Regions from separate parts of the Luteibacter sp. 22Crub2.1 genome, predicted to be linked through region 3. Evidence: riboswitches for the same ligand, from Rfam matches in the RefSeq annotation. Region 3 holds a riboswitch; each other region holds the start of a gene.
The links. Region 3 has a riboswitch for cobalamin ahead of metE (5-methyltetrahydropteroyltriglutamate--homocysteine S-methyltransferase). Riboswitches for the same ligand answer to the same signal wherever they lie in the genome.

Region 1 (10,632 bases), on a different contig from region 3:
CGGATGCAGTCCGGTGGTCGGCTCGTCCAGCACGTAAAGATTGCTCCCGCGCTGCGACCGCTGCAGTTCCGTCGCCAGCTTGATCCGCTGCGCCTCGCCGCCGGAAAGCTCCGTGGCCGGTTGTCCGAGGCGCAGGTAGCCAAGCCCGATGTCATAGAGAAGCGACAGCGGCTTCATCACCGCTGGCTCGTCGACGAAAAACTCGCAGGCTTCCTCGACCGTCAGTCGCAGCACGTCGGCAATGTTCTTGCCGTTCCACTGCACTTTTAGCGTGGCCTCGTTATAGCGCGCACCGTGGCACGTGGGGCAGGGTGCATAGACGCTGGGCATGAAGAGCAGCTCGACGCTGACGAATCCCTCGCCCTCGCAGGTTTCGCAGCGCCCCTTCGCCACGTTGAACGAAAAGCGCCCGGCGTCGTAACGCTTCGCCCTGGCTGCCTTTGTCGCGGCAAACAACTTGCGCACGTGATCGAAGAGCCCGGTATACGTCGCCAGGTTGGATCGAGGCGTGCGCCCGATCGGCTTCTGGTCGACCTGGACCAGTCGCGTGATGGCGTCGGCGCCCTTGTGGATGCGACCGCCGGTCTTCGTGATGACGCTGGGTGCCGCGTCATCGCCTTCGTCCTCCGGGGCGGGCAGCTCGTGGCCCAAATGCTCACTGACCAGCTCCACCAGCGCCTGGCTGACCAGACTGGACTTGCCCGAGCCGGAAATGCCGGTGACCGCGGTAAACAGACCGATGGGGAAGGCGGCATCCAGATTATGGAGGTTGTTGCGCGTGATGCCGCGGAGTTCGAGCCAGCGCGATGCCGGGCGAGGTGACCGCTCAAGAGGCCGCTCGTGACCGAACAGATAACGCGCGGTACGCGACAGCGCCACGTCGGCGAGACCATCGGGAGGACCGCTGTAAAGAATCTCGCCGCCGCGTTCGCCTGCATCCGGGCCGACGTCGACCAGCCAGTCAGCGCGACGCATGACGTCCATATCGTGCTCCACGACGAAGATCGTATTGCCCGATCGCTTCAGTTGCTCCAGCGCGGTGAGCAAGGCCTCGCCATCCGCCGGGTGAAGGCCGGCCGACGGTTCGTCGAGCACGTAGACGACGCCGAACAGGTTCGAGCGGATCTGCGTGGCCAGGCGCAGCCGCTGCAACTCGCCCGGTGACAGCGTGGGACTTGATCGGTCCATTGAGAGGTAGCCAAGGCCGAGTGCCTGGAGCGTACCCACGCGGGCAACGAGATCCTGTGCGATGCGCTGAGCCGCGATACGTTTTTCCTCGGACAGGTTGGGGGTGCGCCGCACGTCCGATGACCCGTCGTGCGCGGCGCCGCCGGCGGCTACGCGCTTCGCATTCGCGCGCTTACCCGCGGCGCGGCTGCGTGTGGTCGACTCGGCCAGCTCGTTGAACCGCCCCTCGGCTGCCGGTTTCAACGTATCGACCAGGGCATCGAATGACAACGCGGACAGGCTTCCGATGTCCAGCCCGGCAAAAGTCACGGACAACGACTCGCGCTTCAGACGCTTGCCATCGCAGACCGGACAGACGCTGCCGATCATGTAGCGCGACACGCGCTTCTTCATGAGCGGACTTTGCGTCGTGCTGAAAGTGTGCAGCACATAACGCCGCGCACCCATGTACGTGCCCATGTAACTGGGTTCGGTCTTTCGCTTCAGTGCCGCACGGGTTTCCGCCGGCGTGAAGCCGGCATAGACCGGGACCGTCGGGGTTTCCTCGGTGAACAGGATCCAGTCGCGCTGCTTCTTTGGCAGGTCCTTCCACGGCACGTCCACGTCGTAGCCGAGGGTGACCAGAATGTCGCGCAGGTTCTGACCGTGCCATGCCGGTGGCCATGACGCGATCGCGCGTTGGCGCAGGGTCAGCGTGGGATCCGGCACCATCGACGCCTCCGTCACCTCGTACACGCGGCCCAGCCCGTGGCAGTGCGGGCAGGCACCTTGCGGCGTGTTGGGCGAGAAATCCTCTGCGTATAACATCGCCTGGCCGGCGGGGTACGAGCCCGCACGCGAGTAAAGCATGCGCACGAGACTCGACAGCGTAGTGACGCTGCCCACCGATGAGCGTGCTCCGGGCGTGCCGCGCTGCTGCTGCAATGCCACCGCGGGCGGCAGCCCCTCGATTTCGTCGACGTCCGGCACGCCTACCTGGTCGATCAGGCGTCGCGCATAAGGCGCCACCGACTCGAAGTAGCGTCGCTGCGCTTCCGCGTACAGCGTCCCGAAAGCGAGTGACGACTTGCCCGATCCCGACACCCCGGAGAACACGACGAGCGAGTCGCGAGGGATCACGACGTCGATGTTCTTGAGGTTGTGCTCGCGTGCGCCACGTACACGTACGAAGCCACGGAGGTCGGTCGAAGAGGGCGGGGATCTACGCTTGGTCATCCAGGGATTATCGCAGCCCCGGCTTGCGGTTCCCGTGAAATCACGTGTGCAGAGGCACGCCCTTGGTGGCTTTCTCGATCGCCTTCCGAGGTCCGCGTAACGCGATGCCGACGAGGTTGGGTGCATCGGCGTCTTCCGCGAGGAAGGCTTCGCGGTTGGCCGCGTCGTGTCCAGTGGAGAACATCGCCTCGACATAGATCGCGCGGGTCACGTCGCGTTCGATGGCGACGCGATGCGCATGGGCGAGCTGCGTCGCATCGGCACCGAACACGAGCATCGGCTGCCCGAGCAGGCGCGCGTAGTGACGTCCGGCCGCATCGATGTATGGCTCGCCCATGGCATCTGCCGCCGCTCCGGCGATGCCGGTGGCCAGGAAGGCGGTGACGTTGAGCTTCTGCCATGTCAGCAGGTCGCTGCGGACGAGGATGGCGACGCGGGTGTCGAAGGTGGTCATGTCAAAGGTTCTTCGCAGTCTGTTAGGCTGATTCAGTAAAACGCCGAATGTCATTCGGCGAAAGGGCGACAGGCTGCCATGACGAAAAAAACGAAAGCCATTCCGGGCGAGACCCCCGACGCGGTCCGGCTCGACGCGATCGACCGAAAATTATTAGGCGCGCTCTCCGCCGATGCCACGCTGAGCTACGCGGAGCTGGCCGAACGGCTGCATCTCTCCGCACCCGCGCTGCATGAGCGGGTGAAGCGGCTGCGCAGGGATGGGGTCATCAAGGCCACCGTGGCTGTGCTCGATGGGGTGAAGGTCGGGCGTCCGTTGCTGACCTTCGTCCACGTGGACACGACCAGCTGGGCGGTGACACGCCAGCTGCTGGCGCTGCAGGCCTTTCCCGAGGTGGAGGAAATCCACACCGTGACGGGAGAGAGCGCGATGTTGCTGAAGGTACGGACGGCCGATACGCGGGGGCTCGAACACCTGCTGGAGCGGATTCACGCGATGGAGGGATTCAAGGGGACGCGGAGCTATATCGCTCTGTCGACGTATCTGGAGCGGGGACCGAGTGCGGAGGAGGCTTCCGGGGCGACATAAAAAAACCCCGCGGTGCGGGGTTTCTGACGCCGACTTACGGGAGGCTCAGCGATCGCGTCGCGCGCGAACCTTGATCCGCTGCATCCGGCGCTGCTGCATCATGTTGAACCAGAAGGCCGTCTCCGTCACGACGCCAGCGGCGACGAGCAGCAACGTCCCTGTGACCGAACCGGCAAGAAAGAACACGACGTCCAGGGCGAACAAGGCGGCGAGGACGAGATGACGTTGGCTCATGGGTGACTCCTGCTTGCTGCGCGGCCCCGGGACCCGGGCGCGGCCTGATTCGATCCTCGGCTACCTACGAGATGGTGTCAATCGCGGAAACGTCAAGGGATTGTGGGCGATTCAGCCACGATAACGTAGCGCATCCACCAGCAGGGTCAGTGCGGGGGAGGTCTGCCGCCGGTTCGGGTAGTAAAGGTGGTAGCCCGGAAACGGGTCGCACCAGCTCTCCAGGACGCGCACCAGTCGTCCGGCCTCGATATGCGGCACGACGACGTCCTCGGGCACCCAGGCCAGACCAAGGCCCGCCAGGGTCGCCCGGAGAATGTGGTTCATCCCGTTGAGCACCAGCTAGCCTTCGACGCGAAGTGCTTCACCTTGCCTTCCTGGATGAGATCCTTCACCGCACCGGCGACGTCTTCGATCGGCACGTTCGGGTCTACGCGGTGCTGATAGAGCAGATCGATCTGCTCGATGCCCAGACGCTTGAGGGAACCCTCGGCGGCCTTGCGGATGTTTTTCGGGCGGCTGTCCAGACCCGTCTGCTTGTTCGTTTCCGGATCGAACGCGAAGCCGAACTTCGTCGCGATGACGACGCGGTCGCGCATCGGCGCGAAGGCCTTGCCGACGATCTCCTCATTGGTAAACGGACCATAGACCTCGGCCGTATCGAAGAAATCGACGCTTAGGTCCACCGCCTCGCGGATGAGCTTGACTGACTCGTCGCCGCTCAGCACGTGGCTATAGCTGAAATTGAGGCCCATGCAGCCAAAGCCGACGGCTGAGACCTCCAGCCGCTTTTACCGAGAACGCGCTTTTTCATGGTGATCTCCAGAAGGTAGCCATGACGCCATGCTACCGACCGGGGGTCCAGTGATTAAGTGGGATAAACCGCTTGAGCCTATGCGGGCAGTTCATCAATGATCTTCCATCAGCCGGCGTGAAACACCGCCTCGATGTTATGGCCATCCGGATCCAGCACGAAACCGCCGTAATAGCCTTCGTGATAGTGCGAACGCGGGCCCGGCGGACCGTTGTCCCTCGCGCCCGCATCCAGCGCCGTCTGATGAAATAGCCGCACCAGCTGCTGCGAACTCACCCGAAAGGCGACGTGTACCGGCGGCTGATTGGGTGTGCCCTGGTAGATCCAGAAATCCGGCTTGCCGTTCTCGCCGAACCCCGCCACGTCGGTACGTCCCGTTTTCGAGGCGGGGAAGTGCACGATCAGTTCATAGCCGATGGAGGCCAATACGGTCGTATAGAACTGCTTGCTGCGCTCGAAGTCGCTGACGGTGGCGCCGGTGTGGTCGATCATGGAGATCTCCTGAGCGTGGAACGGCTGATCCGCGCAGCTTAGTCGGAATCCGTGGCGGCATCCAAGGCGCCTTTACTGCATCGCAGCGTGTCGCTCGCCGCGTCGCCGCCTACACTCCCGCTGGCCACAGGTGTCCTGCCGCCGCCATTCCGGTGCGCAGGGTGAAACGGGAAGCCGGTCCGATGCCGGCGCTGCCCCCGCAACGGTAGGCGAGAAAACCCGACTCAGAACCACTGCGGCAACGCGGGAAGGTGTCGGGGTGATGCGGATCGCATCGCTCGCAAGCCCGGAGACCGGCCCGTGGTGGGCACCGCTTGCGGTGTCTTCCTCGGGTGTTGCGGTGGGCAACCGGACGAGCTGGCTCGATGCGGCGTCCGTGGCCTCGAACCGACTTGTCTCGCTCACGCACGCCCGGTTTCGCGGGTGAGCGATATGGAGACAAGCATCATGAACGAGATGAATCGTGCCGCGACCGATGTCGCGACCGTCAAACTGCTGATCGACGGTGAGTTCGTCGAGTCCGCGACCACACAATGGCGCGATGTGATCAACCCGGCGACGCAGGTCGTCCTGGCACGTGTGCCCTTCGCCACATCCCGGGAGGTGGATGCGGCCGTCGCCGCCGCCCGGCGCGCGTTCGCCACCTGGCGCAAGACGCCCATCGGGACGCGGGCCCGCATCTTCCTCAGGTACCAGCAACTGATCCGCGAACACATGGCGGAACTGGCGGCGATCCTCACGGCGGAGCAGGGCAAGACACTGCCGGACGCCGAAGGCGACGTGTTCCGTGGCCTCGAGGTGGTGGAGCAGGCGGCCGCCATCGGCAATCTGCAACTCGGCGAGCTGGCCAACAACGTGGCCGGTGGCGTGGACACGTACACACTGCTGCAGCCGCTGGGTGTCTGCGCAGGCATCACGCCGTTCAACTTTCCGGCGATGATCCCCCTTTGGATGTTTCCGATGGCCATCGCCACGGGAAACACCTTCGTGCTGAAGCCGTCGGAGCAGGACCCGATGGTCACCATGCGGCTGGTCGAGCTGGCGCAGGAGGCAGGCATTCCCAGGGGCGTGCTCAACGTCGTGCACGGGGGCGAGGAGGTGGTCAACGCCATCTGCGATCACGTCGACATCAAGGCGGTGTCTTTCGTCGGATCGACGAAGGTCGGTACGCACGTTTATCACCGTGCATCGCAAGCCGGTAAGCGCGTGCAGTGCATGATGGGGGCGAAAAATCACGCTGTCGTTCTGCCCGACGCCAACAAGGAGCAGACGTTAAATGCCATGGTCGGTGCCGCCTTCGGTGCGGCCGGGCAGCGTTGCATGGCGGCATCGACGGCGGTGCTGGTGGGGGCCGCGCGCGAGTGGATTCCCGATCTCGTTACCAAGGCGAAGTCACTGAGGGTCAACGCGGGGACCGAGGCCGGCACCGACGTCGGCCCGCTGATCTCATCGTTGGCGCGTGACCGCGTCGAGAGCCTGATCGACGCGGGCGTGGCACAAGGCGCGACGCTGGAGCTCGACGGTCGCGGATACCGGGTGCCGGGCTACGGCAACGGTAATTTCGTCGGGCCGACCATCTTCTCGGGCGTGAAGCCCGGCATGCGTATCTACGACGAAGAGATCTTCGGGCCCGTGCTGGTCGTCCTCACGGTCGACACGCTGGACGAAGCGATGGATCTGGTCAACGCCAATCCCAACGGGAACGGTACGGCCGTGTTTACGCAGAGCGGTGCGGCTGCCCGTCGCTTTCAGGAAGACATCGATGTGGGGCAGGTCGGTATCAACGTACCGATCCCGGTGCCGGTGCCGCTGTTCTCGTTCACGGGATCGCGTGCGTCCAAACTCGGCGACCTGGGCCCTTACGGCAAGCAGGCGGTCACGTTCTACACGCAGACCAAGACGATCACTTCGCGCTGGTTCGACGATGACACGCGCGGCCACGGCGTCAATACGACGATCAGCCTCAAGTGATGGCGGCCGTCATGGATATTCCTGTGATGGGGCAAGGTTTCGGCTTCAGCGACGAGCAGATGGCGTTTCGCGAGGCGGCGCGCGATTTCGCGGCATCCGAACTGGCGCCGCGTGCGGCGCACTGGGACGCCGAGAGCATCTTTCCGCGTGAGGCCATCGGTAAGGCAGGCGAACTGGGTTTCTGCGGCCTGTATGTCGACGAAGCGGCCGGCGGCAGCGGGCTGACCCGGCTGGATGCGGCGATCGTGTTTGAGGAACTCGCCGCCGCCGATCCATCCACCGCGGCGTTCATCAGTATCCACAACATGGCGACGTGGATGCTGGCGACGCATGCACGTTCTTCGTTGCGCGCCGAATGGGGTCCGGCGCTGTGCAGCGGGGCGAAGCTTGCGTCGTACTGCCTGACCGAGCCGGGCGCCGGTTCCGATGCGGCGTCTCTGCAGACGCGCGCCGTGCGTGATGGTGACGCGTACGTGCTCCACGGCAGCAAGGCCTTCATCTCGGGAGCCGGTGCCACCGACATGCTCGTGGTCATGGCCCGCACGGGGGGCGAGGGTGCGCGTGGTATCAGTGCGTTAGCCGTACCCGCCGACGCCGAAGGCATTACGTATGGGCGTAAGGAGGACAAGCTCGGCTGGAACAGTCAGCCCACGCGGGGCATCACGTTCGACGGCGTTCGTGTGCCGGCGGCGAACCTTCTGGGCGAAGAGGGTGATGGGTTTCGGATCGCCATGAAGGGTCTGGACGGTGGGCGGATCAATATCAGCGCCTGTTCACTCGGTGCCGCACAGGGCGCCCTGGACGCCGCGCGGCGTTATCTCGGTGAGCGGCGGCAGTTCGGGCGCAAGCTGGGCGAGTTCCAGGCCTTGCAGTTCAAGCTGGCCGATATGGCGACCCAGCTGGTCGCCGCTCGACAGATGGTGCACACGGCAGCGCGCAAGCTCGACGCACGCAGTCACGACGCCACGGTGTGGTGCGCCATGGCCAAGCGCTTCGCCACCGATGCGGGATTCAACATCTGCAACGACGCCCTGCAGCTCCATGGCGGCTATGGCTATATCCGCGAGTACCCGATCGAACGGTTGCTGCGCGACAGCCGTGTGCATCAGATACTGGAAGGCACCAACGAAATCATGCGCGTGATCGTGGCGCGCCACTTGCTCAACACTGAAGAGGAGTTGCGATGACCGGTTACAAGGATACCGACTGGACGGGGCTCAGGCTGACGTTCGAAGGCCACACGGCCATCGTGACGCTGAGCAACCCGCCAGCCAACACCTGGACGGTACATAGCCTTTCCGCGCTGCGCGATCTCGTCGCGGCGCTGAATGCGGATCGTGGTGTCTACACCCTGGTGGTGACGGGCGAGGGGGAGAAGTTCTTCTCGGCCGGCGCCGATCTCAAGCAGTTCGCGGATGGCGACCGCGCGCTGGCGCGTGAAGCCGCCCGTCGGTTCGGTGAGGCCTTCGAGGCGTTGTCGGCGTTCCGTGGCGTGAGCATCGCGGCCATCAACGGCTATGCGATGGGTGGCGGCCTCGAATGTGCACTCGCATGCGACCTTCGCATCGCCGAGGAACACGCGCAGATGGCCTTGCCGGAAGCGGGTGTGGGACTGCTGCCGTGTGCCGGCGGTACGCAGAACCTGCCGCGCCTGGTCGGCGAGGGCTGGGCGAAGCGGATGATCCTGCTCGGCGAGCGAGTCGACGCCGCGACGGCCTTGCGCATCGGCCTGGTGGAAGACGTGGTTCCCCGAGGTGAAGGGTTGAACGCCGCGCTCGCATGGGCAGCGCGTGCCGCGAAGCAGAGCCCGACCAGCGTGGCGGCCTGCAAACGCCTGGTGCAGGCAACGCGCACCCAGACGCACGCTGCCGCGCTCGTCGCCGAGCGCGAAGCCTTCGTCGACCTGTTCGACAGCGCGGATCAGGCGGAGGGCGTACACGCCTTTCTCGAGAAGCGTACGGCCGAGTGGAAGAACGCATGAGCGACGTGCTGTTCGAAGAGCGCGACGGGCGGGATGGGCGACGTATCGGCATCGCGACACTCCATGCGCCGAAGACCCTCAACGGGCTCTCACTGACGATGGCGAGCCTGCTGGACACCCAGCTTCGCGCATGGGCCGACGACGACGCGATCGCGGTGGTCGTCCTGCAGGGAGCCGGCGACAAGGCCTTCTGCGCGGGCGGCGACTTGCATGGCTTGTATCGAAGCATGGTCGACTACCGGGAGGCGGGCGGCGGTGAGATCACGCGCAACGCGTATGCCAGTGAGTTCTTTTCAACCGAGTACCGGCTGGACTATCGGATTCACACCTATGCCAAACCGATCCTCTGCTGGGGGCACGGCATCGTCATGGGTGGCGGCATCGGACTGATGGCGGGAGCAAGCCACCGTGTGGTCACCGAGCGGTCGAAGCTGGCCTTCCCGGAAATTACCGTGGGACTCTATCCAGACGTGGGAGGCAGCTGGCTGTTGTCGCGTGTGCCCGATCGCGGCGGCATGTTTCTGGCCCTCACCGGCGCGCCGCTCGGCGCGGGCGATGCCATCCATGCGGGTCTCGCCGACCACTTCATTCCCGAGGATGCGCGTCCGGAGGTCATGAACGCGCTGTCCAACGCGAACTGGTCGAGTTCGGCGAGCGCCAACCACGACACGCTGACCGCGGTTTTACGCTCCATCGAGCAGCCGGTGTCACCCGGTCCGCTGCAAGCGCACGCGGCTCTGATCCGCGAGGTCTGCGGCAACGAGCGGCTCGACGATATCGTCGGCGCCATCGATGCGATCCAGGATGACGATACCTGGCTGCATAACGCAAGGACGGCGCTGCTTGCCGGTGCGCCTGGCTCCGCGCGGCTCGGCTTCGAGCTGCAGCGCCGCGCGTCGACGCTTTCTCTCGCCGATACCTTTCGCCTCGAATACATCGTGTCGCTGCATTGCGCCGCACACGGCGATTTCGCGGAGGGCATCCGTGCGCTGCTGATCGACAAGGACCGCCAACCGCGCTGGAACCCGGCGACGCTGGCCGAGGCGACATCGAGCTGGGCCGAATCTTTCTTCAATGCACCGTTCAGCGCGGAAGCGCATCCGCTTGCCGATCTGGGCAGTCAACCGGAGTCGTACGCATGAGTCGCATCGCTTTTATCGGGCTGGGCAACATGGGTGGCCCGATGGCCGCGAATCTGCTCAAGGCAGGGCATGCCCTGCGGGTCTTCGACCTCGTTCAGTCGGCGGTCGATACGGCGGTTGTCGCAGGAGCCTCCGCGTCGGCGAGCGCTGCCGATGCGGTGAGCGACGCTGAGATCGTCATCTCGATGCTTCCCGCCAGCCGGCATGTGGAAGCGCTTTATCTGGGAGACGCGGGGCTGCTGGCCGCCATTCCCGATGGTGCACTCGTCGTCGATTGCAGCACGATCGCACCGGCATCGGCGAAGAAAGTTGCACAAGCCGCCACTGGTCGCGGCCTCGCGATGCTTGACGCGCCTGTTTCTGGCGGCACCGCGGGTGCCGCGGCGGGAACGTTGACCTTCATCGTGGGAGGCGACACGGCGGTGCTGGATATTGCACGGCCCATATTGGAAGCGATGGGGAAGAATATTTTCCATGTCGGCGCTAGCGGTGCGGGGCAGGTGGCCAAGCTGTGCAACAACATGGCGCTCGGCGTCATCATGGCCGTCACCGGCGA
Region 2 (10,632 bases), on a different contig from region 3:
TGCTGCGCGGCGAGAGGGGCGCCTTACGCGCGATCGCCCGTCCGATCACGACGATCCAGCAGAGCACCATGGCGATCAGGAACGAGGCGAGCATCGCACTGGGGAAGGGTGCACCGGCCTTGGCGAGCATCTTGAAGCAGATGTCGATCACGCCGAAGCCGACGAAGACGGCAAGCGGTGCGGTCCAGCCGGCCCGATCGGTCTGCCCGCGATCCCGGCGCCAGAGCACGCACAGGACGGCGACGAAGGCGAGGGCGATGCCCAGGCCCTTGCGCTCGGTCATGACGTCGCCGAGGAAGACGAACGCGGCGATCAGCGAGAAGAACAGCGACAGGCGCTGGGCGACGTCGGTGCGAACGATGCCCGCCGTGCGGACGGATCGCGCCAGCATCGCGAAGATGGCGGGGAGAAAGACGCCTAGCAGGAGGAGGGGGACGTAGGTCTCCTTCGCCGCGACGGCGGCCTGCGGCGTGGCGCCAAGCAGCGTGTACGCCATGGCGGCGGCCACGATGTAGTTGGTGGCGACGGCCTGGACGATGTCGACGTTCGCGCGGCGCGCGAGTTTGAGCAGCACGGACACGGCCACGCTGAAGGCGATGGCTAGGGCGATGTAGAGCATGGCTGGGAGGGCCGGTGAGGCTTGGGGTGCGAAGGATCGCATGTGGATGGGGCGGGTTACGAGCCAGACGCCGCTTGGTGGGATCGGACAGCTGGCTCGTTGCGGTGCAAAGCCTCATTCGCGATAGGGCGGGTGAGGGTTCGCGCGCGGGGCGCGCTCCTACGTACGCACGGCGTGGGCGTGGGGCGTACTAATACGTCAGGCGCGGGGCGCGCTCCTACGTCAGCGGCGCAGTTGCGCCGCTTCGCGCGCGAGGGCTTCGATGGCGGGCCAGTCGGAGGTGGCGAGCAGGTTGGCGGGGGTCAGCCACGAACCGCCGACGCAGACGACGTTGGGCAGCGCGAGGAACTCGGGCGCGTTGGCGAGGCTGACGCCGCCGGTGGGGCAGAAGCGGATCTGCGGCAACGGGCTGGCCCAGGCACCGATGAGCTTCGGGCCGCCGGCCGGAACGGCCGGGAAGAACTTCTGGAAGCGATAACCACGCTCCAGCAGTTCCATGGCCTCGCTGGACGTCGCCGCGCCGGGGAGCAGCGGCAGTTCGTGATCGTCGGCGGCATCGAGCAGGCGCGGCGCGCTGCCCGGCGACACGGCGAACTTCGCGCCGGCCTTGTACGCGTTCTCGAGGTCGCGAGCGGTCAGCACCGTGCCCACACCGACGAAGGCGCCTTCGACTTCCGCGGCGATCGCGCGGACGGCGTCGAGTGCGGCGGGCGTACGCAGGGTGACTTCGATGGCGGGGATGCCACCGGCGACCAGCGCGCGCGCCATGCCGACCGCCTTCGAGGCGTCCTCGATGATGACGACCGGCACCACCGGCGCCAGGCGCAGCGTGGACTCGACACTCTGTTGCTTCGCTTCGTTACTCATCAGGTACTGCTCCAAAGGATCAGAAAACGCCGGCACCGAGGTCGGCCGTGACGGCGGACTGACGGAACATGGCGAAGAGCTCGCGACCCATGCCGGTGTGGTGCATGGCCAGATCGATGTTGTCGGGAATGCGGCTGTTCCACTCGTCCGCGTCGACCAGAACCTCAATGGTACCTGCCACGGCATCGAGACGAACCATGTCGCCCGTGCGCACGCGGGCGATGGGACCGCCGGCTTCCGCCTCGGGGGTCACGTGGATCGCGGCAGGCACGCGCCCCGATGCGCCGGACATGCGACCGTCGGTGAGCAGGGCGACGCGATGCCCGCGATCCTGCAGCAGGCTCAGCGTCGGCGTGAGCTTGTGCAACTCCGGCATGCCACGCGCGCGCGGCCCCTGAAAGCGCACCACGGCGATGAAATCGCGATTGAGCTCACCGCGATCGAACGCGGCTTTGACGTCGTCCTGCTCGTCGAAGACGATCGCCGGTGCCTCGACGATCATGCGATCTTCCGGCACGGACGAGATCTTGATCACGCCGCGACCGACATTGCCCTTGAGCATGCGCAAGCCACCGTCGTGACGGAACGGCTCCGCGATAGTGCGCAGTACGCCGCGGTTGCCGCTTTCCTTCGAGACCGGCTTCCAGACCAATGCGTCGCCTTCGAGAACGGGCGTGGTGCGATAGGCATCCAGGCCGCGGCCCATGATCGTGTCGACGTCGCCGTGCAGCAGGCCGGCATCGAGCAGCTGATCCATCAGGAAGCCCATGCCGCCGGCTTCGTGGAAGTGGTTCACGTCGGCGTAGCCGTTCGGATAGACGCGTGCGAGCAACGGCACGACCGCGGACAGCGCATCGAAGTCGTCCCAGCGCAGTTCCACGCCGGCCGCGCGTGCGATGGCGACGAGATGCAGCAGATGGTTGGTCGAGCCGCCCGTCGCGTGCAGTCCGATCACGCCGTTCACGATGGAGCGCTCGTCGACGATACGGCCGATCGGCAGGTATTCATCGCCCAGCGCGTCGATCGCCAGCACGCGCTCCACCGTGGCACGCGTGAGGGCGTCACGCAGCGGCGTATCCGGCGCCTCGAAGCTCGCGCCCGGCAGGTGCAGGCCCATGATCTCCATCAGCATCTGGTTGGAGTTCGCGGTGCCGTAAAACGTGCAGGTACCCGACCCATGATAGGAACGCGCTTCCGCGTCGAGCAGTTCCGCGCGTGTCGCCTTACCGGCGGCGAAGGCCTGACGGACCTTCGATTTCTCTTCGTTCGGAATACCGGACGGCATCGGACCCGACGGCACGAACGCGCTGGCGAGATGGCCGAAGCTCAGCGCGCCGATCAGCATGCCCGGCACGATCTTGTCGCAGATGCCGAGATACAGCGCGCCTTCGTACATGTCGTGCGAGAGCGATACGGCGGTCGCCATGGCGATGAGGTCGCGCGAGAACAGCGACAGCTCCATGCCAGGACGACCCTGGGTGACGCCGTCGCACATGGCCGGCACGCCACCGGCGACCTGCGCGGTGGCGCCGAAGTCTCGTGCGATCCGACGGATCAGTTCCGGATAGCGCTCGTACGGCTGATGCGCCGAGAGCATGTCGTTGTACGAGGTGACGATGGCGATATTCGACGCGTGGCCGTTGCGCAGCGCGTCCTTGTCGTTCTCACCGCACGCGGCGAAACCGTGCGCGAGATTGCCGCACGACAGGTGATGGCGTTTGGCGCCCGTCCCGCGGGCGGCGTCGATCCTGGCGAGGTACGCGGCGCGCGAAGTGCGACTGCGCTCGACGATACGCTGCGTCACCTCGGCAACGATGGGATGAAGGGTCATGGCGTGTTCCTGAGGCTTTGACCGGGCGGTCGGTGCCGCGCGCCTGACGCGCGGCGGTTGAACGATGGATCAGGCGGCCCAGTAGACGTCCACGGGCACGCGGTCCTGCTTGAGCACGGCGGCGATCGGGAAGTCTTCGCCGGCCTGAGCCCTGGCGAGCACGTCTTTCTTGTCCGCACCTTCGATGTGCAGGTAGAGCGTGCGCGTATCGAGCACGCGCGGCAGGCTGAGCGTGATGCGCGGCTCACCCGCACCGCCGGCACGCATCGACAGCACGCTCCGCGTACCGTTGAGGTCGAGCGCTTCGGCGAGGTGGTCGCCGCCGGGGAAAAACGACGCGGTGTGGCCGTCCGGACCCATGCCGAGCACGACGACATCGAACGGCTTGCCGAGCGCGTCGACCTTCTCGCCAACGCCCTCGAGCGCGGCATCGACGTCGTCGGCATGCGCCTTGTCGAACAGCGGCAGGAAGGCGGCGACGTGCGCTTCGTGCGCGATCAGGGTGTTCCTGACCATGCGCGCATTGGAACGCTCGTTGTCTTCGTCGACCCAGCGCTCGTCGACCAGCGTGATGGTGACCTTCGACCAGTCGATCTCCTGCTCGGCGAGCACGGCGAACATGACCTTGGGCGTGCCGCCGCCGGAAACGGCGATGCTGGCCTTGCCACGCGCCTTGATGGCGGCGTCGAGCTTGCCGGCGATGTCGCGCGCCAGCGCATCGGCGAGAGTGAGCTTATCGGCGAAATCGTGCTGATGGATCTTGGCGTTCATGCTGCGTCCTCGGCCCAGGTACGGCCATCGCGTTCAATGAGCGCCACGGCGGCGCTCGGACCCCAGGTACCCGCGGTGTACGGCTTCGGCGTATCGCCGCTGCCCTCCCAGGCTTCGAGGATGGGACCGGCCCAGTTCCATGCGGCTTCGACTTCGTCGCGGCGCATGAACAGGGTCGGGTTACCACGCACGACGTCGAGGATCAGCCGCTCGTAGGCATCGGGCTGCTGCACGCCGAACGCCGCCGCGAAACTCATGTCGAGCGGCACGTGGCGCAGGCGCAGGCCACCCGGACCCGGATGCTTGATGGTCAGCCACAGCTTGACGCCCTCGTCCGGCTGCAGACGCAGCGTCAGGCGGTTGGGCAGCAGCGGACCGTTGGTGGGATCGAAGATGGAATGCGGCAACGCGCGGAACGTCACCACGATCTCCGAGACCCGGCTAGGAAGGCGCTTGCCGGTGCGCAGGTAGAACGGCACACCCGCCCAGCGCCAGTTACCGATCTCCGCCTTGAGGGCGACGAAGGTTTCGGTCCTGGACTGGTCGCTGCCGAGTTCGTCGAGATAGCCCGGGACGCCCTGACCTTCGGCCGCGCCGGCGCGGTACTGCCCGCGCACGGTGAGGTTGCCGGCGTTGCTGGCGTTGATCGGGCGCAGCGAACGCAGCACTTTGAGTTTTTCGTCACGCACGGCATCGGGCGCCAGCGACGAAGGCGGCTCCATGGCGAGCATGCAGACCAGCTGCAGGATGTGGTTCTGGACCATGTCGCGCAGCGCGCCGGCACGATCGTAGTAGCCCGCGCGATGACCGACGCCGACCGTCTCGGCGACGGTGATCTGCACGTGGTCGATGTGCTGGGCATTCCACAGCGGCTCGAACAGGGCGTTGCCGAAGCGCAGCGCCAGCAGGTTCTGCACCGTTTCCTTGCCGAGGTAATGATCGATCCGGTAGGTCTGCGATTCGTTGAAGACCCGGGCCACGGCGTCGTTGATGGCGTTGGCGCTTTCCAGATCGCGACCGATCGGCTTCTCCAGGACCACGCGCGAGCGCTCGCCGTTGAGACCGAGCGACCCGAGGCGCTGGCAGATGTCGGTGAAGATGTCCGGCGCGGTGGACAGATAGAACACGCGGATGTGCTGGGCCTGCTGTTGCATCAGCGCGGCGAATTCATCCCAGCCTTCTTCCTTGCGCGCGTCGAGCGAGCGGTAGGAAACCATCTGGATGAACGCGTCCAGCTGGGCCGGAGCCACGTGGGACACGCCTTTCTCGACCGAGGAGCGGACCAGGTCGCGGTAGCCCGCGTCGTCGAGGGCCTCGCGGGCCACGCCGATGAGGCGGCTGCTGGGCTGGATCTGGCCGTCCACGAAGCGATGGAACAGCGCGGGAAGAAGCTTGCGGACGGCGAGGTCGCCGGTGCCGCCGAAGATGACCAGATCGAAGGGTTCGATCGGGAGGAGATGAGCGCTCACGACAGTGGCCTGCTGGGATCGATGGGTATGCCGACGGATCGTACCAGTGACATACCAGGTCATACCAGCCCCGTACCACTCAAGGCGGCGTTTTCCATCGCGATATCAGGCGATGACGCCGCAAAAACGTTTACGGGCCGACTTTGCATCGTGCAAACGCCCGTTTGAATCGCTCACTGGTATTCGCGGGCTTGGACGGTCTTGCCGCAGTGGTCGTTGATTGGTATCTTCTCGGCCATGGAAAGCGCCCTCGTCGCCGAATACCAACGCCTGCAGTACGACCCGGCCGCCCGGCAGCCGCTGGCGTACATGCGCCTGCGTCGCGCCATCCGCAACGTGATCGAAAACGGCGAGGTGCAGGTCGGCCATGCGCTGCCCAGCGAGCGCGACCTGGCCAGGGCCCTCACGCTGTCCCGGGTTACCGTGCGCAAGGCCATCGGCGGCCTGGTCGAGGATGGTCTGCTCACCCAGCGTCATGGCGCGGGCACCTTCGTGTCCGAGCGCATCGTCAAACCGCTGTCGCGTATGACCAGCTTCACCGAGGATCTTCGCGCTCGCGGGCTCAATCCGCGCTCGGAGTTCTTCGAGCGGGCCATCGGCGAGGTCACGCCGGAAGAAGCCATGGCGATGAATCTCTCGCCCGGCACCCAGGTGGTCCGCCTGCACCGCCTGCGCTACGCGGGCGACGAGCCGCTGGCGATCGAGCGCAGCGCCGTGCCGCTCAACCTGCTGCCGGACCCCAGCCTGGTCGAGGATTCCCTCTACGAAGCGCTCGACACGCTGGGCAACCGCCCGCGACGTGCGTTGCAACGCCTGCGCGCGGTGGTGCTGGGCCCTGCCCAGACCCGGCTGCTCCGGCTCGGCGCCGGCAGTGCCGGGCTGAATATCGAGCGGCGCAGCTTCCTCGACGACGGCCGCATCGTCGAGTTCACGTGTTCCTGGTATCGCGGGGACATCTACGACTTCGTCGCCGAACTGCAGAGCGACTGACGGACCATTCTTCATGACGATCCAGCCGCAAGACACCCTGATGTACCGCGAAGCGCACGAGACCGCCGAGGTCGTCGAGCGGCAGCTTGCCCTTAACGACGCCGTGATCGGCACCCTTGCCGAACGCCTGCGCGCGAATCCGCCGCGCATGGTGATCACCTGCGCCCGTGGCAGCTCGGATCACGCGGCCATGTACGCGAAGTACGTATTCGAAACGCAGCTGGGCGTCGTCACCGCCTCGGCCTCGCCGTCGGTCACCTCGATTTACCACGCCGCGCAGCGCCTCGATGGCGCGCTTTACGTCGCCGTATCCCAGTCGGGCAAGAGCCCGGATCTGGTCCGCAACGCCGAGGCCGCGAAGAAGGCCGGTGCGTACGTCGTGGCGCTGGTCAACGTGATCGACTCGCCGCTGGCGGACGTCGCGGACGTGGTCGTCCCGCTGCACGCGGGCCCGGAAACCAGCGTCGCCGCGACCAAGAGCTATCTCGGCGCGCTGTTCGCGATTCTGCATATCGCCGCCCGGTGGAGTGGCAAGGCCGAGATCGCCGACGCCCTGGCCGCGTTGCCCGCGCAGCTGCGCCAGGGCTGGGATGCCGACTGGTCGTCGCTGACGGAAGGCCTCGTCGATGCGCACAACCTGTTCGTGGTCGGTCGTGGCTTCGGCTTCGCCGGTGCGCTGGAAGCGGCGCTCAAGTTCAAGGAAACCTGCGGCCTGCATGCCGAAGCCTTCAGCGCGGCCGAAGTGAAACACGGCCCGATGGCGCTGGTCGGCCCGGACTTCCCGGTGCTGTTCTTCGCGCAGAACGACGACACGCTCCCGGGCGTGCTCGATGTCGCCGCCGAGTTCCGCAAGCGTGGCGCCAATGTCTGGATCGCCGCGCCGGGTGCGACGGGTGAGGGTGTGCTGCCGCTGGTCGCCACCGCACCGATCGCCGCGCCGCTGATCACGGTGCAGAGCTTCTACCGCGCCACGGCGGCGCTCGCGCTGAAGCGCGGCTTCAATCCCGACGTGCCGCCGCACCTGAATAAAGTCACCGAGACCGTCTGACCGTCACCCTCAAGGAATCGCCATGACTCTCGCCCTCGTCAACGGCCGCGTGCTTACCGACAACGGATTCCAGAGCGGCTTTGCCGTGCTGGTCGACGATGGAAAGATCACCGGACTGGCGCTGCCATCCGATCCGCGCGTGCGCGCGGCGGAGCGCCATGACCTCGGTGGTCGCACCTTGCTGCCCGGCTTCATCGACTGCCAGGTCAACGGCGGGGGCGGCGTGTTGTTCAACGATGCACCGACGGTCGACGCGATCCGCACGATCGGCGAGGCACACGCGAGATTCGGCACCACGGGTTTTCTGCCCACGCTGATCAGTGACGACGCGGAGGTCATGGCGAAAGCCATCGATGCCGTGAACGACGCGGTCGCCCAGGGCGTGCCGGGCGTGCTCGGCATCCATCTGGAAGGCCCGTTCATCGCACCCGAGCGCAAGGGCGTGCACGACCCGGCCAAGTTTCGCATCGCCGATGCCGACGATGTCGCGATGGTCGCGCGGCGCCACGGCGGCGTGACCCTGCTGACGCTGGCCCCCGAGCGCGCTTCCGCGGAAGTACTCCAGCAGCTGGTCGCCAACGGCGTCATCGTAGCCGCGGGCCACACGGCGGCCGACTACGAGACCACGCGCCATGCACTGGCGACGGGCGTGCGCGGCTTCACCCATCTGTTCAACGCGATGACACCCTTCACCAGCCGCGAGCCTGGCGTCGTCGGTGCCGCGCTCGAAGACCAGGCCAGCTGGTGCGGTCTGATCGTCGACGGCCACCACGTGCACCCGACCTCGCTGCGTGTCGCCATCGCGGCGAAGGCGCCACGGAAGATGATGCTGGTCACCGACGCGATGCCGCCCGTGGGGTCGGACAATCCGAACTTCGTGCTCAAGGGCGAAACCATCACCGTGCGCGACGGCGTCTGCCAGACGGCGGACGGCACGCTGGCCGGCTCCGCGCTGGACATGGCCACGGCGGTGCGCAATACGGTCGACATGGTTGGCGTGGCCTACGATGAAGCCGCGCGCATGGCGTCGACGTATCCGGCCGCGTTCCTCGGCCTCGGCGCCACCCACGGTCATATCGCCGCCGGTTACCGCGCCGACTTCGTCGTGATGGACGAGACCCATACGGTGATCGAAACCTGGATCGGCGGCGAGCGCGTTTACGCCGCAGGCTGATCGGCCGGTCGTGACAGCGCCCCACCCTCCGGTTAAAGTCGCGGGGTTCGGGTGTCCCCGGGGCGTCGCGCCACGGGGATGAAACGGGAAGCCGGTGCGCCGCCTCTGCGGCAAGGCCGGCACTGCCCCCGCAACGGTAAGCGCTCGGGGTCGTCACGGCCCCTCGGACACGGCTTCAGCCACTGCGACAGCGGGAAGGCGCCGGTCCGACACCCCCTCGGGGACGGCGTGAGTCCGGAGACCGGCCCGACGACGCGCCCCGTGAGCCATCCCGGGGCGTCGTCCCGTTTCGGGCGATTCGCGGAGGGCGAATCCGGACAGTCATCCGGGTTCCGCCCGTGTGCCGTTCGCCGTATGTCCTCCTCGCGCGCCCTTTGAGCTACGCATTGCCGCGCTATGCGGCGGAGGAAGACCGTTCCATGAAGAAGACCCTGCTCGCGGCAGCCCTGCTGTCGTCGATCGCCGCTGCCCACGCGGCCGACGCCCCGGACGCCCTCGATCCCGTGATCGTCACCGCGACCCGCACGGCCACGCCACTGGACGAGGTACTCGCCCCGGTGACCGTGATCACCCATGAAGACATCGAGCGTCTGCAGCCGCGTAACGTCCAGGACCTGCTCGCCGGGCTGCCCGGTGTGGTCATGGCCAACACCGGCGGTATCGGCCAGCAGACCTCGCTGTTCATGCGTGGCAGCAACTCCTCGCACACGCTGGTCCTCGTGGACGGTGTCCGCGTGGGTACCGTGGGCGCGGGTCTGCCGGCTTACGAGCAGCTGGCGGTCGAGCAGATCGACCATATCGAGGTCGTCCGCGGTCCGCGCTCGAGCCTTTACGGCTCCGACGCGATCGGCGGCGTCATCCAGATCTTCACCCGCCACGGCCAGGCCGGCGAAGCGCCGACCCCGAGCCTCTCGGTCACCGGCGGCAGCCACGGCTACACCGCCGGCCAGGTCGGCGTGTCGGGCGGCACGACCCACGGCTGGTACAACGCCAGCCTCGGCGGCCAGTACACCTCGGGCATCAATGCCTGCCGCATCGGCGCGGGCACGGCGTTCAAGGGCTGCTTCACCGACGAGCCGGACCATGACGCCTATCGCACGTACAACGGCGCACTGTCGGGCGGTTATCGCTGGGACGACGGCACCGAGCTCACCGGCAGCTGGCTGCGCAGCAAGGGCGATATCGAATACGACGGCGACTACCAGAACCTGACCCGACGCTCGCAGCAGGTCGCCGGCGCGAAGCTGGCTTTCGACGTGCTGTCCGCGTGGCGCATGTCGGTCAGTCTGGGCCAGAACCAGGACCGCGCCGACAACTACCTCAACGGCGCCGACAAGGGCTATTACGACGCGGACTTCAACTACGTCACCGGTGCCGACAAGCTGCGCGTGGGATATCTGTACTCTAAGCGCAATCAGGGTTCCTGGCAGAACGACTTCACGCTGGCCCCGGGCCAGACGCTGAGCGCCGGCGTCGACTACCAGCAGGAAAAGCTGAGCAGCGACACGGATTATCTCAAGGACACCCGCAACAACACGGGCGTGTTCGCGCTCTACCAGGGCGTGTTCGGCCCGCATGAGATCCAGCTGTCGGCCCGCCACGACCACAACACCCAGTTCGGCAACCACACGACCGGCTCGGCCGCCTATGGCTTCCGTTTCGACAACGGCATGAAGGTCACGGCCTCTTATGGCACCGCCTTCCACGCGCCGACCTTCAACGACGAGTACTACCCGTACGGCGTGCCCACGGTGAACCTCAAGCCGGAGAAGTCGCGCACCGCCGAGATCGGCCTGTCGGGTCGTCCGGGCATCTGGAACTGGGCCGTCAACGCCTACCAGAGCCAGGTCGACGACCTGATCG
Region 3 (10,632 bases):
CTTCCTTGCCATGGTCGCGCTGACCGTCCGCCGGCGCATGCGTCGGGGCAAGCTCGGTCTGCAGCAGGGCGCGGTCTGGGTCGATGCGGTCAAGCTGGTCGCCATCGGCGCGGTCATCTTCGGCTTCGTGCGCACGCTCAACGACGCCAACGGCATTCCCATTCCGGTGATGATCCTGCTCGGCCTGCTGGCCGTGTTCACCTACGTTTCGACCCAGACCGTGTTCGGTCGCCATATCTACGCGGTCGGCGGCAACATGGAAGCGACGCGCCTCTCGGGCGTCAACGTCGCCCGGGTCAAGCTGGTCGTGTTCGCGCTGATGGGCCTGATGTGCGCCTTCGCCGGCATCATCACCGTGGCTCGCACCGGTTCGGGTTCGCCCTCCGCCGGTACCGGCGGCGAGCTGGACGCCATCTCCGCCTGTTTCATCGGCGGCACGTCGATGCGCGGCGGTTCCGGCACGGTCTACGGCGCGCTGATCGGCGCCCTCGTGATGGCCAGCCTCGACAGCGGCATGCAGCTGATGGACGTCGACAACTCCTGGCAGATGATCATCAAGGGCGCGATCCTTGTGCTCGCCGTGTGGGTGGACGTGCTGTCGGGTTCGAACCGTAACGGCTGAGCATGAAAATCATGGACGATTTCGACACCCTCCAGGGTCAGTGGCGCCAGGTTCGGTTCGAAGATAACGGCATCATCGACCCGCCGGATGACCACGGCGGGCATGGCGCGCCGATGAAGGTATGGCCCAGCCGACGGCATTCGTCACGTCCCCGGGCCTGACGTTGCGCGGCTTCGTCCGGCATCGCCCCTAAAAATGTAGGAGCGCGCCTGCGCGCGACGCTCTTGCGCTGACGGTCGTGCGTCAGGCGTTAAGGGCATCGCGCGCGAGGCGCGCTCCTACAGGTCTTACTTTCCGCTGTTCAGCGCCCGAGCCATCTTCAGATGTTGCTTCAGCGTCGGCAGGGTCTTCTTAGCGAAGGCCTGCAGTTCCTTGTTCGAGCCCTTTTCGGCCTCGACCTCGAAGATGGCGATGGCCTTCTCGTGATCGGCGACGGCGACCTTCGCGTATTCCTTGTCGAACGCCGCGCCATTGAGGCGCTTCAGCGCGTCGATGTCTTTCTGGTTCGCGGGCGGCGGGCTCTCGGCGGTGGCATAGCCGCGGTCTCCGCTCGCAAGATTCTTCAGCTCCTCGCCCGACTTGGTGTGGTCGTCGACCATGTGCTGGCCGAACGACTTCACCCTGGCCGATCCGCCGTTGGTCACGGCGATCTTGCCCAGCTCCACTTCGGCCAGGCCTGCGCCGCTGGCATTGGTGACGAAGCCGGCATCGGTCGGGGTACCGCCCTTGGAATCGGTCTGCTTGGCGTCGTCCTGCGCATGGGCGGCGAAAGGAACGGCGGCCACGAGTAGCGCGGTCGCGATGAGGCGGGGCAGGGTGCGTGACATCATGGATTCTCCGGTAGCACGGTAACGGCTCTCAGATGTCTCATTCCAGCCATGAAAGCATTGTGACCCCGGCGGCAACTTTCTGAGGTTCCTGAACGAAAACGGGCGCCCGAAGGCGCCCGTTTTCTATCGCATGTCGCACAAAACTTACTTGCGGCGAGCAACCGTCGCGCCGAGGCCGGCGGCGTCGCGCAGGACGTCAGCCTTGTCGGTCTTCTCCCAGGAGAACGCCGTGAACGTGTTGCCGTTCTTGTCGGTGACGTCGTACGGCTTGCGGCCGAAGTGACCGTTGGAGGCGGTCGGCTGGTACATCGGGTGGACCAGATCGAGCATCTGGATGATGCCGTACGGGCGCAGGTCGAAATGCTTGCGAATCAGCTTCTCGATCTTCTCGTCGGGAATCTTGCCGGTGCCGAAGGTCGTCACCGAGATCGAGGTCGGCTCGGCGACGCCGATGGCGTAGCTGACCTGGATTTCGCAACGGTCGGCGAGGCCGGCCGCGACGATGTTCTTGGCGACGTAGCGCGCGGCATAGGCAGCCGAACGGTCGACCTTGGACGGATCCTTGCCCGAGAACGCGCCACCACCGTGACGGGCCCAGCCACCGTAGGTGTCGACGATGATCTTACGGCCGGTCAGGCCGCAGTCGCCCACCGGTCCGCCGATGACGAACTTGCCGGTCGGGTTGATGTGGAACTTGGTGCCCTTGTGCAGGAGCTTCGCCGGCAGCACGGGCTTGAGGATCAGCTCGCGCACGCCTTCGATCAGGTCCTTCTGCTTGACGTCGGGATCGTGCTGGGTCGAGAGCACGACGGCGTCGATGGCGACGGCTTCGCCGTTCTCGTAGCGCAGGGTGACCTGGCTCTTGGCATCCGGGCGAAGCCACGGCAGCGGCGAGTTCTTCTTCTTGCGGACCTTGGTCTGCTGCTCGACGAGACGATGCGCGTAGTGGATCGCCGCGGGCATGTACTCGGTGGTTTCGTTGGTCGCATAGCCGAACATCAGGCCCTGGTCGCCAGCGCCCTGTTCTTCCGGCTTCTTGCGGTCCACGCCCTGGTTGATGTCAGGCGACTGCTTGCCGATCAGGTTGAGAACGCCGCAGGTCTCGCCGTCGAACCCGACTTCCGAGGAGTCGTAGCCGATGTCGAGGATGACCTTACGGGTCAGCGCTTCCAGATCGATCCAGGCGCTGGTGGTGATCTCACCCGCGACGATGGCGACACCGGTCTTCACCAGCGTCTCGCAGGCCACGCGCGCACGCGGGTCCTGGGCCAGGATGGCGTCCAGAACGGCGTCGGAGATCTGGTCGGCGATTTTGTCCGGATGGCCTTCGGAGACCGACTCGGAGGTGAAGAGGAAATTGCTCATCGAGGGTATATATCCTTCTTTACGGATAAAGAGATAAATGGGGCGCGCCATGATACACGCCCCGTCGCCGGTTTGCAGCGGCAAGGGTACCCCCGGCGGGTGACGATTGCATGGATGTTCAGCGGGGGAAGGGGTAGGAGGGGGGTTGGGAGGGGGTTGCCGCCCGCTCTGTTGGCCTTTCGCGCGCGGGGCGCGCTCCTACGGCAGCCGCCGTATGGGAGCGCGCCCCGCGCGCGAAAGGCCAACAGCGCGGGGACACGGTGCCCCTTTTTCCGTCAGGCCACCTCCGCCAGCCGTTCGCGGGCCGCCCGGGCCACGGCCACCATCCCGGTCAGGGCCTCAGCTACCTCGGGCCAGCCGCGGGTCTTCAGGCCGCAATCGGGATTGACCCAGAGCTGGTCCGGACGAAGCACCTGGAGCGCCCGGGACAGCAGATCGGCCATTTCCTCCTTGCCGGGCACGCGCGGGGAGTGAATGTCGTAGACGCCGGGTCCGATGCCGTTCGGGTAACGGAACCGTGTGAAGGCGTCCAGCAGCTCCATCCGCGAGCGGCTGGTCTCGATCGAGATCACGTCCGCGTCCATCGCGGCGACCGCCTCGATGATGTCGTTGAACTCCGAGTAGCACATGTGGGTATGGATCTGAGTCGAGTCGCTGACGCCACCCGCGGTAATCCGGAACGCGTCGACCGCCCAGTCCAGATAGGTGGCCCAGTCACCCCGGCGGAGGGGAAGGCCTTCGCGCAGCGCCGGCTCGTCGATCTGCACGATGCCGATGCCGGCTTTCTCGAGATCGTGGACCTCGTCACGCAAAGCCAGGGCGATCTGTCGGCACACCTCGGCACGCGGGAGATCGTCACGTACGAACGACCACTGCAGCATCGTCACCGGACCGGTAAGCATGCCCTTCATCGGCCTGGCGGTCAGGGACTGGGCGTATGCGGACCAGGCGACGGTCATCGCGGCGGGACGCGCCACGTCACCGAAGACGATCGGCGGCTTGACGCAGCGCGAGCCGTAACTCTGCACCCAGCCCAGAGACGTGAACGCGTAGCCTTGCAGCTGTTCGCCGAAGTACTCGACCATGTCGTTGCGCTCGGGCTCGCCGTGCACGAGGACATCGAGCCCCGCTTCTTCCTGAAACGCCACGGCGCGCCGCACCTCCTCGCGAAGCACGGCCGTATAAGCCTCGTCGTCGAGCTTGCCCGAGCGATGCGCGGCACGCGCAAGGCGTAGTTCCGTGGTCTGCGGAAACGAGCCGATGGTGGTGGTCGGCAGGTCGGGCAGGCCAAAGCGCTGCTTCTGCACATTTGCGCGAAACGCGTAGGCCGAGCGGCGCTGTCCGAACTGGGGCGTCAGTCCACGTACGCGCGCCCGCACGTCGGCGCGCAGCACGTCGGGAGAAAGCAGTCGCGCCTCCACTGTCGCTTGCTGACGCGAGAGCGCGAGCTGCGCCGTGTCGTCGCCGACGACGGCGTCGGCATAGCGTCGCAGTTCGACGATCTTCTGCCGCGCGAACGACAGCCAGTCACCGATCGAACCCGGCAGGTGCTTTTCTTCCGACGCATCGATCGGCACGTGCAGCAGCGAGCACGACGTCGACAGCCAGAGACGCCCGTCGCCGAGGCGCTCGCGTGCGCTGGCGATGCGCGGCGCGATGGCGGACGGGTCGCTCAGCCAGATGTTGCGGCCGTCGAGCACGCCGGCGGACAGCACACGACCGGCGGGAAGCGCGTCGAGCACGGCATCCAGTTGCCCGGGCGCGCGCGCGAGATCGACATGCAGGCCGGCGACGGGCAACGACGCCGCCAGTTCGAGGTTGCCGCCGAGCTCGCCGAAATAGGTCGCGAGCAGGATGCGGCCGCGCGACCGTTCACCGATGGCGGCATAAGCGCCGCGATAGGCCGCCTGCCAGTCCGGCTCGAGATCGAGCACGAGGGCCGGTTCGTCGACCTGGATCCAGTCGGCACCCGCGTCCGCGAGCGCATCGAGCAAACCGCTCCACGCCGGCAGCAACGCGTCGAGCAGCGCCAGAGGATCGCTGCCGTCGACGGTCTTGGCCAAACGGAGGAAGGTCAACGGACCGAGGAGTACGGGGCGCGCCGCATGGCCGAGGGTGACGGCTTCACGATATTCCGCGACGACCTTGTCGGCACGCGTGGCAAACGACTGGCCCGCCTGCAGCTCGGGGACGATGTAGTGGTAGTTGGTGTCGAACCACTTGGTCATCTCCAGCGCGTGCAGGTCGACTTCGCCGTCCTGACGGCCGCGTGCCATGGCGAAATAGCCGGCCAGCGGATCGCGCTGATGGAGTGCACGGTAGCGCGGGGGAATGGCGTCGACCGCGACGGCGGCATCGAGCACATGGTCGTAAAGCGAGAAGTCGTTGACGGGAACGCTGTCGGCTCCCGCGTCGCGCGCGAGGCGCCAGTGGCGTTCGCGGAGCTGACGGGCGACGGTGAGCAGGTCGTCGGCGCTGGTTTCGCCCCTCCAGTGACTTTCGAGCGCGCGCTTCAGTTCGCGGCGTCGGCCGATGCGGGGAAAACCGGGGTAGGTAACGTGTGGCATGTGGATGATTCCTCTTCGTGGCAAAGAGGAGGGAAGGGCGGTTCGTCGCGGACGCACGTGCACTGCCACACGGAAGGTGCGGCAGCGTGAAGGCGTCATGCGGCTTGCCGTCGACCTTCGCCCCCGCGGGCGAACCGGACCCTCGCGCGAACGCGACGGCCCAGGTCGGGCAGGGCACACGCACCCATGACGGCACGCGCGCCCAGGCCGGCGGCAGGTCTTCGGGCTCGTGGATGTGGCACCTGGGTGCCGCCTTGCGTGTCGCTTCCCGGATCGCCATCGATCCAGTGCTGATGACGCGCTCGTCTCCACATACCGCTGCGGGGCAGCGCCGGATTCTCACCGGCTTCCCTCTTAGCTTTTATCCTTCTATTCGAATAGAGAGATAAAGACCGCTGGCGGCCCAGAGGTTAGCCCTACGGACGGGGCAGGTCAACGAGCCAGGCATGCATCGCGTCGACATGTCGCCCGCGACGATGCGCCAGGTCATCGGGAGTAAGGCATGGCGGCAAGGCACATCGTGATGGCGACGGTGGGATCGCAGGGTGACCTGTTTCCGTTCCTGTCCGTGGGGCGGGAGCTGGCGGCGCGGGGCCATCGGGTCACCATCGGTGCCCATGCGATTCATCGCGAGGCGGTGGCGGAGGCCGGGCTGAGGTTCGTCCTTGCCAGCGGGATCGCGGAGCCCGAGGACAAGGCCGCCTTCGCTGCCCGGGCGTTCCATCCGCTGCGCGGTCCGCGCTTCGTCGTACGTGACCTGGCTGCGGAGGATGTCGCGGCGAGCTACCGCGCGCTGGCGCCAGTATGTCTGGAGGCCGATGCGATCGTCACCTCGACGCTCGCCTTCGCCGGCCAGATTCTGGGCGAGACGACACGCGTGGCGTGGTTGTCCGCCGTCCTGTCGCCCGCGGTGTTCCTTTCCGCTTTCGATCCGCCGGCGACGGGCATGGCGCGACTCGACCGTTTCTTACGTGCGTCGCCGCGTCGTGGCGCCTGGGTGCGCCGGATCGGTGAGCGGGTGACCGCACCGTGGACACGTGCCGTGCGCAGCTTCCGGCAGTCGCTGGGTCTGGCGCCGGTGTCGGTGTGGGGCGATCCGTTTCATCGCGGACAGCACGCGCGCGATGGTGTGCTGGCGATGTATTCGCCGCTGTTGGGGCATGCGCCGCTGGATGCCCCGGCGCACAGCGTGGTCACTGGCTATTGCCGTTACTCGCCCTTCAACGAAACCCTTCCCCCGGAGCTGTCGGCGTTTCTCGACGCGGGTGACGCGCCGATCGTGTTTACGCTGGGATCGGCGGCGGTGCACGCGGGCGAGGCCTTCCTTCGCGAGAGCATGGCGGCGGCAGGGGCGCTCGGATGTCGTGCCGTCTTGCTCACCGGCTCGCCCGAGATGCGCGCGCGCTTGCCCGACACGTTGCCAGCCGGGGTGATGGCTGTGGAATATGCGTCACACGGCGCGTTGTTCCCGCGCGCTTCCGCGGTGGTACATCACGGGGGTGTCGGCACGACGCAGGAGAGTTTGCGCGCGGGGTGTCCGGCGCTCGTGGTGCCACATGGCTTCGATCAGCCTGACAACGCGGCGCGTGTGCTTCGGCTGGGTGTGGGCGATGTGTTGCCGGCATCGCGTTACCGCGCCGACCGGGCGGCGGCGAAGCTGCGCGTCCTCCTGACTGACGAAGGCGTGGCCTTGCGTGCCCAGCGCGCCGCGGGCGTCATCCGGGCCGAGCGAGGTGCGTCGCTGGCCGCGGACGTGATCGAACAGGCGATGGCGCGGCGGGGTTGAATCGCCGGCAGGGCCGGCTCCTACCAGAAGCGCGATGCGTTGCTCTGGTAGGAGCCAGCCCCGCTGGCGATCCGCGCGCAGCGCGGCGAGACCGCCGTATGACAACAACATAGCCGAACTGCCGCAAGCAACGCTTACTCGAACCCTGCGATCGCCCGCGGCGTATAAGCCTCCTCCAAAGCTGCCGTCTCTTCCTCGGTCAGCTCCAGATCGATCGCCGCCACCGCATCATCGAGATGCTGCGGCTTCGACGCCCCGACGATCGGCGCGGTGACGCCGTCACGATGCGCCACCCACGACAATGCCACCTGCGCACGAGGCACGCCACGCGCATCGGCCACCTTCTTCACCGCCGCGACGATGGCGCGATCCGAATCTTCCGTGGCGTTGTAAAGCGTTCCGCCGAAGACATCGCTCTTCTGCCGGTCGCTGCCTTCGTCCCAGTCGCGCGTCAGCCGTCCGCGTGCCAGCGGGCTCCAAGGCAACACCGCGATGTGCTCGTCGATGCAGAACGGAATCATCTCGCGCTCTTCCTCACGCTGCAGCAGGTTGTAGTGATCCTGCATGCTGACGAACTCGGTCCAGCCGTGCATCCGCGAGGTGTAAACCATCTGCGCGAACTGCCACGCATACATCGACGAGGCGCCGAGGTAGCGGACCTTGCCGGCCTTCACCACGTCATGCAGCGCCTCGAGCGTTTCTTCGATGGGCGTGGTCTGGTCGTAGCGATGGATCTGCAACAGGTCGATGTAGTCGGTGCCGAGGCGGGCCAGTGAGTCGTCCACCGAATGGAAGATCGCCTTGCGCGACAGGCCGCCGCCGTTCGGACCCTTGCGCCAGTGGAAGAAGGTCTTGGTGGCGATCACCACCTCGTCGCGTTTCGCAAAATCTTTCAGGGCGCGTCCGACGATCTCCTCGGACGTGCCATCGGAGTAGGCGTTGGCCGTGTCGAAGAAGTTGATGCCAAGGTCCAGCGCCTTGCGAATGAAGGGGCGGCTCTGCTCTTCGTCCAGCGTCCAGGCGTGGTTTCCGCGGTCGGGAACGCCGTAAGTCATGCAACCGAGCACCAGCGGCGAGATATCCAGGCCGGTACGGCCGAGCTTGATGTAGCGCATGCGAAGACTCCATCGGGGGATGCTCCATTGTGACCGGCCGGATGTAGACGCTGCATATACCTGCCATGGCTATGATTTGCGCGAACCGCGGCTTCGACGCGACGCGCCCCTGCCGCGTCACCCACCGGAGTCATGAAATGCCGTCCACTCTTTATTCACGCAGGCCGCCCCGTATCACGGGCGTGGTCATAGCGCTTCTAGGTCTCTTTCTCGTGGGAGGCGGAGCGTGGCTCGCGGCTCTCGGAGGCTCGTTCTACTACCTCATCGCTGGCGCCGCGGTCGTAGCGACCGGCATCCTGCTCGCGCGCGGTTCGGCCAGCGCACTCTGGCTCTATGCCGTGGTGCTGCTCGGGACGGCCATCTGGGCGTTCACCGAGGTCGGGCTCGTGGGCTGGCAGCTGGAACCGCGACTGCTGGTTCCGGTGGTGCTCGGTATTTATCTCGTCATGCCCTGGGTACGTCGCAAGCTCACTCCCTCGGGCGGTGGCGCCTTCGCGGTGATCGTAGCCGTTATCGTCAGCGTCGGTCTCGGCGTGGCGGGTTTCATGCAGCCCGTCGGCACGCAGGGCGAAGCGGTCATCCGAAACATGGCGGATGGCCACGACGCCTCGGTGCCGGACAGCGACTGGCAGTTCTACGGCCGCACACCCAGGGGCGATCGCTTCTCGCCGCTTGACCAGATCAACGCGACCAACGTCAGGGACCTCAAGGTCGCCTGGACGGCGCGGACGGGCGACACCATGCGTCCGGGTGAGGATCAGGGCGGTACCGACGCGGGTCACGAGTTCAACTTCGAAAACACCCCGATCAAGATCGGCGACACGCTTTACGTGTGTACGGGCCATAGCTGGGTGGTCGCCTTCGACGCCGCCACGGGTGCGAAGAAGTGGAGCTTCGATCCCAAAGCCAATACCGATGCGGACGTCTATCTGGCCTGCCGCGGCGTGGCGTATTACGAAGCGCCGCAGGGCACGCAGACCGATTGTCCGCGTCGCATCATCGCGCCGGTACTCGATGCCCGCGTGCTCGCGCTCAACGCCGACACCGGCAAGCCCTGCGAGGATTTCGGCGAGCACGGCTTCGTTTCGCTGACGCAGTATCTCGGCCATGTGCCGGCCGGCTTCCACTTCGTGACGTCGCCGCCCATGGTGCTGAAGGATCGCGTGATCCTCGGTGGCTGGGTATACGACAATCAGGCGGAAGGCGAGCCGTCGGGTGCCGTGCGCGCGTTCGATCCGCTCTCCGGCAAGCTGGTCTGGGCGTGGGACGTCGGGCACGATCCGCAGAACTGGACGCCGGGTCCGAACGATCAGCTGACACGCGGCACGCCTAACGCGTGGGGCGTGTACACCGCCGATCCGGATCTGGGCATGGTCTACCTGCCGATGGGTAACGCCACGCCGGATTACTTCGGCGGCCATCGTCGTCCGTTCGACGAGAAGGTGTCGAGTTCGACGGTCGCGCTGGATATCGAAACCGGCGAGCCGAAGTGGACCTACCAGAACACGCATCACGACCTGTGGGACATGGACGTACCGACGGGTCCTTCGCTGGTCGACTTGCCCGGTCCCGATGGCGGCACGATTCCCGCCCTGGTACAGACGACCAAACGCGGCGAGTTCTTCGTACTCGATCGCCGCACCGGCAAGCCGGTGACCGAAGTTGCCGAGAAGAAGGTGCCGACCGATACGGTGCCGGGCGACTTCGCATCGCCCACCCAGCCGTACTCGGTGGGTATGCCGTCGCTGACACCGAAGGATCTCACGGAGCAATCGCTGTGGGGCGCGACGCCGGTCGATCAGCTGATGTGCCGCATCGAGTTCCGCAAGGCGGCGTACGAGGGCCAGTTCACGCCGCCGCAGCTGAAGGACACGATCGTCTATCCGGCTTTCGATGGTGTGATCGACTGGCACGGTGCCTCGATCGATCCGTATAACAAGCTGATCATCGCCAACGCGAACTACATCCCCTTCATCGTCAGCCTTGCGCCGCGCCAGCCGGCGGAACAGAAGGGCTACGTGAAACCGTGGGACGGCACCGGTGACGAGCCAAAGGTCGGCGGCGGTCTGGCTCCGCAGTACGGCACGCCTTATGTCGGCAAGGTGCATCCGTGGCTGAACCCGCTCGGCGTGCCGTGCAATCCGCCGCCGTGGGGCACACTGGCCGCGATCGATCTGGTCACGCACAAGCTGGTCTGGGAGCATCCGCTCGGCACGACGCGCGACACCGGTCCGTTCGGCACGCATACGAACGCGCCGCTGCCCACCGGCATCTTCAACATCGGTGGCAACATGACCACCAAGGGCGGCCTGGTGTTCATCGGCGCCACGGCGGATAACTACATCCG

Region 1: it holds a riboswitch for cobalamin, as region 3 does, so the genes downstream of both, B5X73_RS12680 (CoA-acylating methylmalonate-semialdehyde dehydrogenase) here and metE (5-methyltetrahydropteroyltriglutamate--homocysteine S-methyltransferase) in region 3, are expected to answer to the same signal.
Region 2: it holds a riboswitch for cobalamin, as region 3 does, so the genes downstream of both, B5X73_RS10140 (TonB-dependent receptor domain-containing protein) here and metE (5-methyltetrahydropteroyltriglutamate--homocysteine S-methyltransferase) in region 3, are expected to answer to the same signal.

Annotation. Positions count from the first base shown of each region.
Region 1 is NZ_FUYT01000011.1:27,628-38,259, forward strand. Features, by position in the region: gene B5X73_RS12645 (excinuclease ABC subunit UvrA) at 1-2,403, opposite strand, end outside; gene B5X73_RS12650 (DUF2000 family protein) at 2,444-2,857, opposite strand; gene B5X73_RS12655 (Lrp/AsnC family transcriptional regulator) at 2,936-3,445, shown strand; gene B5X73_RS12660 (hypothetical protein) at 3,491-3,679, opposite strand; gene B5X73_RS12665 (LysR substrate-binding domain-containing protein) at 3,791-4,003, opposite strand; partial or broken gene B5X73_RS12670 (aldo/keto reductase) at 4,033-4,490, opposite strand; gene B5X73_RS12675 (VOC family protein) at 4,599-4,982, opposite strand; cobalamin riboswitch at 5,094-5,299, shown strand; gene B5X73_RS12680 (CoA-acylating methylmalonate-semialdehyde dehydrogenase) at 5,439-6,953, shown strand; gene B5X73_RS12685 (acyl-CoA dehydrogenase family protein) at 6,965-8,140, shown strand; gene B5X73_RS12690 (enoyl-CoA hydratase) at 8,137-8,934, shown strand; gene B5X73_RS12695 (enoyl-CoA hydratase/isomerase family protein) at 8,931-10,076, shown strand; gene mmsB (3-hydroxyisobutyrate dehydrogenase) at 10,073-10,632, shown strand, end outside.
Region 2 is NZ_FUYT01000008.1:101,461-112,092, reverse strand. Features, by position in the region: gene B5X73_RS10180 (DMT family transporter) at 1-619, opposite strand, end outside; gene eda (bifunctional 4-hydroxy-2-oxoglutarate aldolase/2-dehydro-3-deoxy-phosphogluconate aldolase) at 842-1,486, opposite strand; gene edd (phosphogluconate dehydratase) at 1,506-3,317, opposite strand; gene pgl (6-phosphogluconolactonase) at 3,387-4,088, opposite strand; gene zwf (glucose-6-phosphate dehydrogenase) at 4,085-5,557, opposite strand; gene B5X73_RS10155 (GntR family transcriptional regulator) at 5,795-6,547, shown strand; gene B5X73_RS10150 (SIS domain-containing protein) at 6,561-7,595, shown strand; gene nagA (N-acetylglucosamine-6-phosphate deacetylase) at 7,618-8,769, shown strand; cobalamin riboswitch at 8,802-9,034, shown strand; gene B5X73_RS10140 (TonB-dependent receptor domain-containing protein) at 9,189-10,632, shown strand, end outside.
Region 3 is NZ_FUYT01000002.1:179,412-190,043, forward strand. Features, by position in the region: gene B5X73_RS02660 (sugar ABC transporter permease) at 1-622, shown strand, start outside; gene B5X73_RS20545 (hypothetical protein) at 634-783, shown strand; gene B5X73_RS02665 (DUF4142 domain-containing protein) at 910-1,452, opposite strand; gene metK (methionine adenosyltransferase) at 1,597-2,817, opposite strand; gene metE (5-methyltetrahydropteroyltriglutamate--homocysteine S-methyltransferase) at 3,093-5,384, opposite strand; cobalamin riboswitch at 5,579-5,796, opposite strand; gene B5X73_RS02680 (glycosyltransferase) at 5,887-7,170, shown strand; gene B5X73_RS02685 (aldo/keto reductase) at 7,305-8,285, opposite strand; gene B5X73_RS02690 (membrane-bound PQQ-dependent dehydrogenase, glucose/quinate/shikimate family) at 8,423-10,632, shown strand, end outside.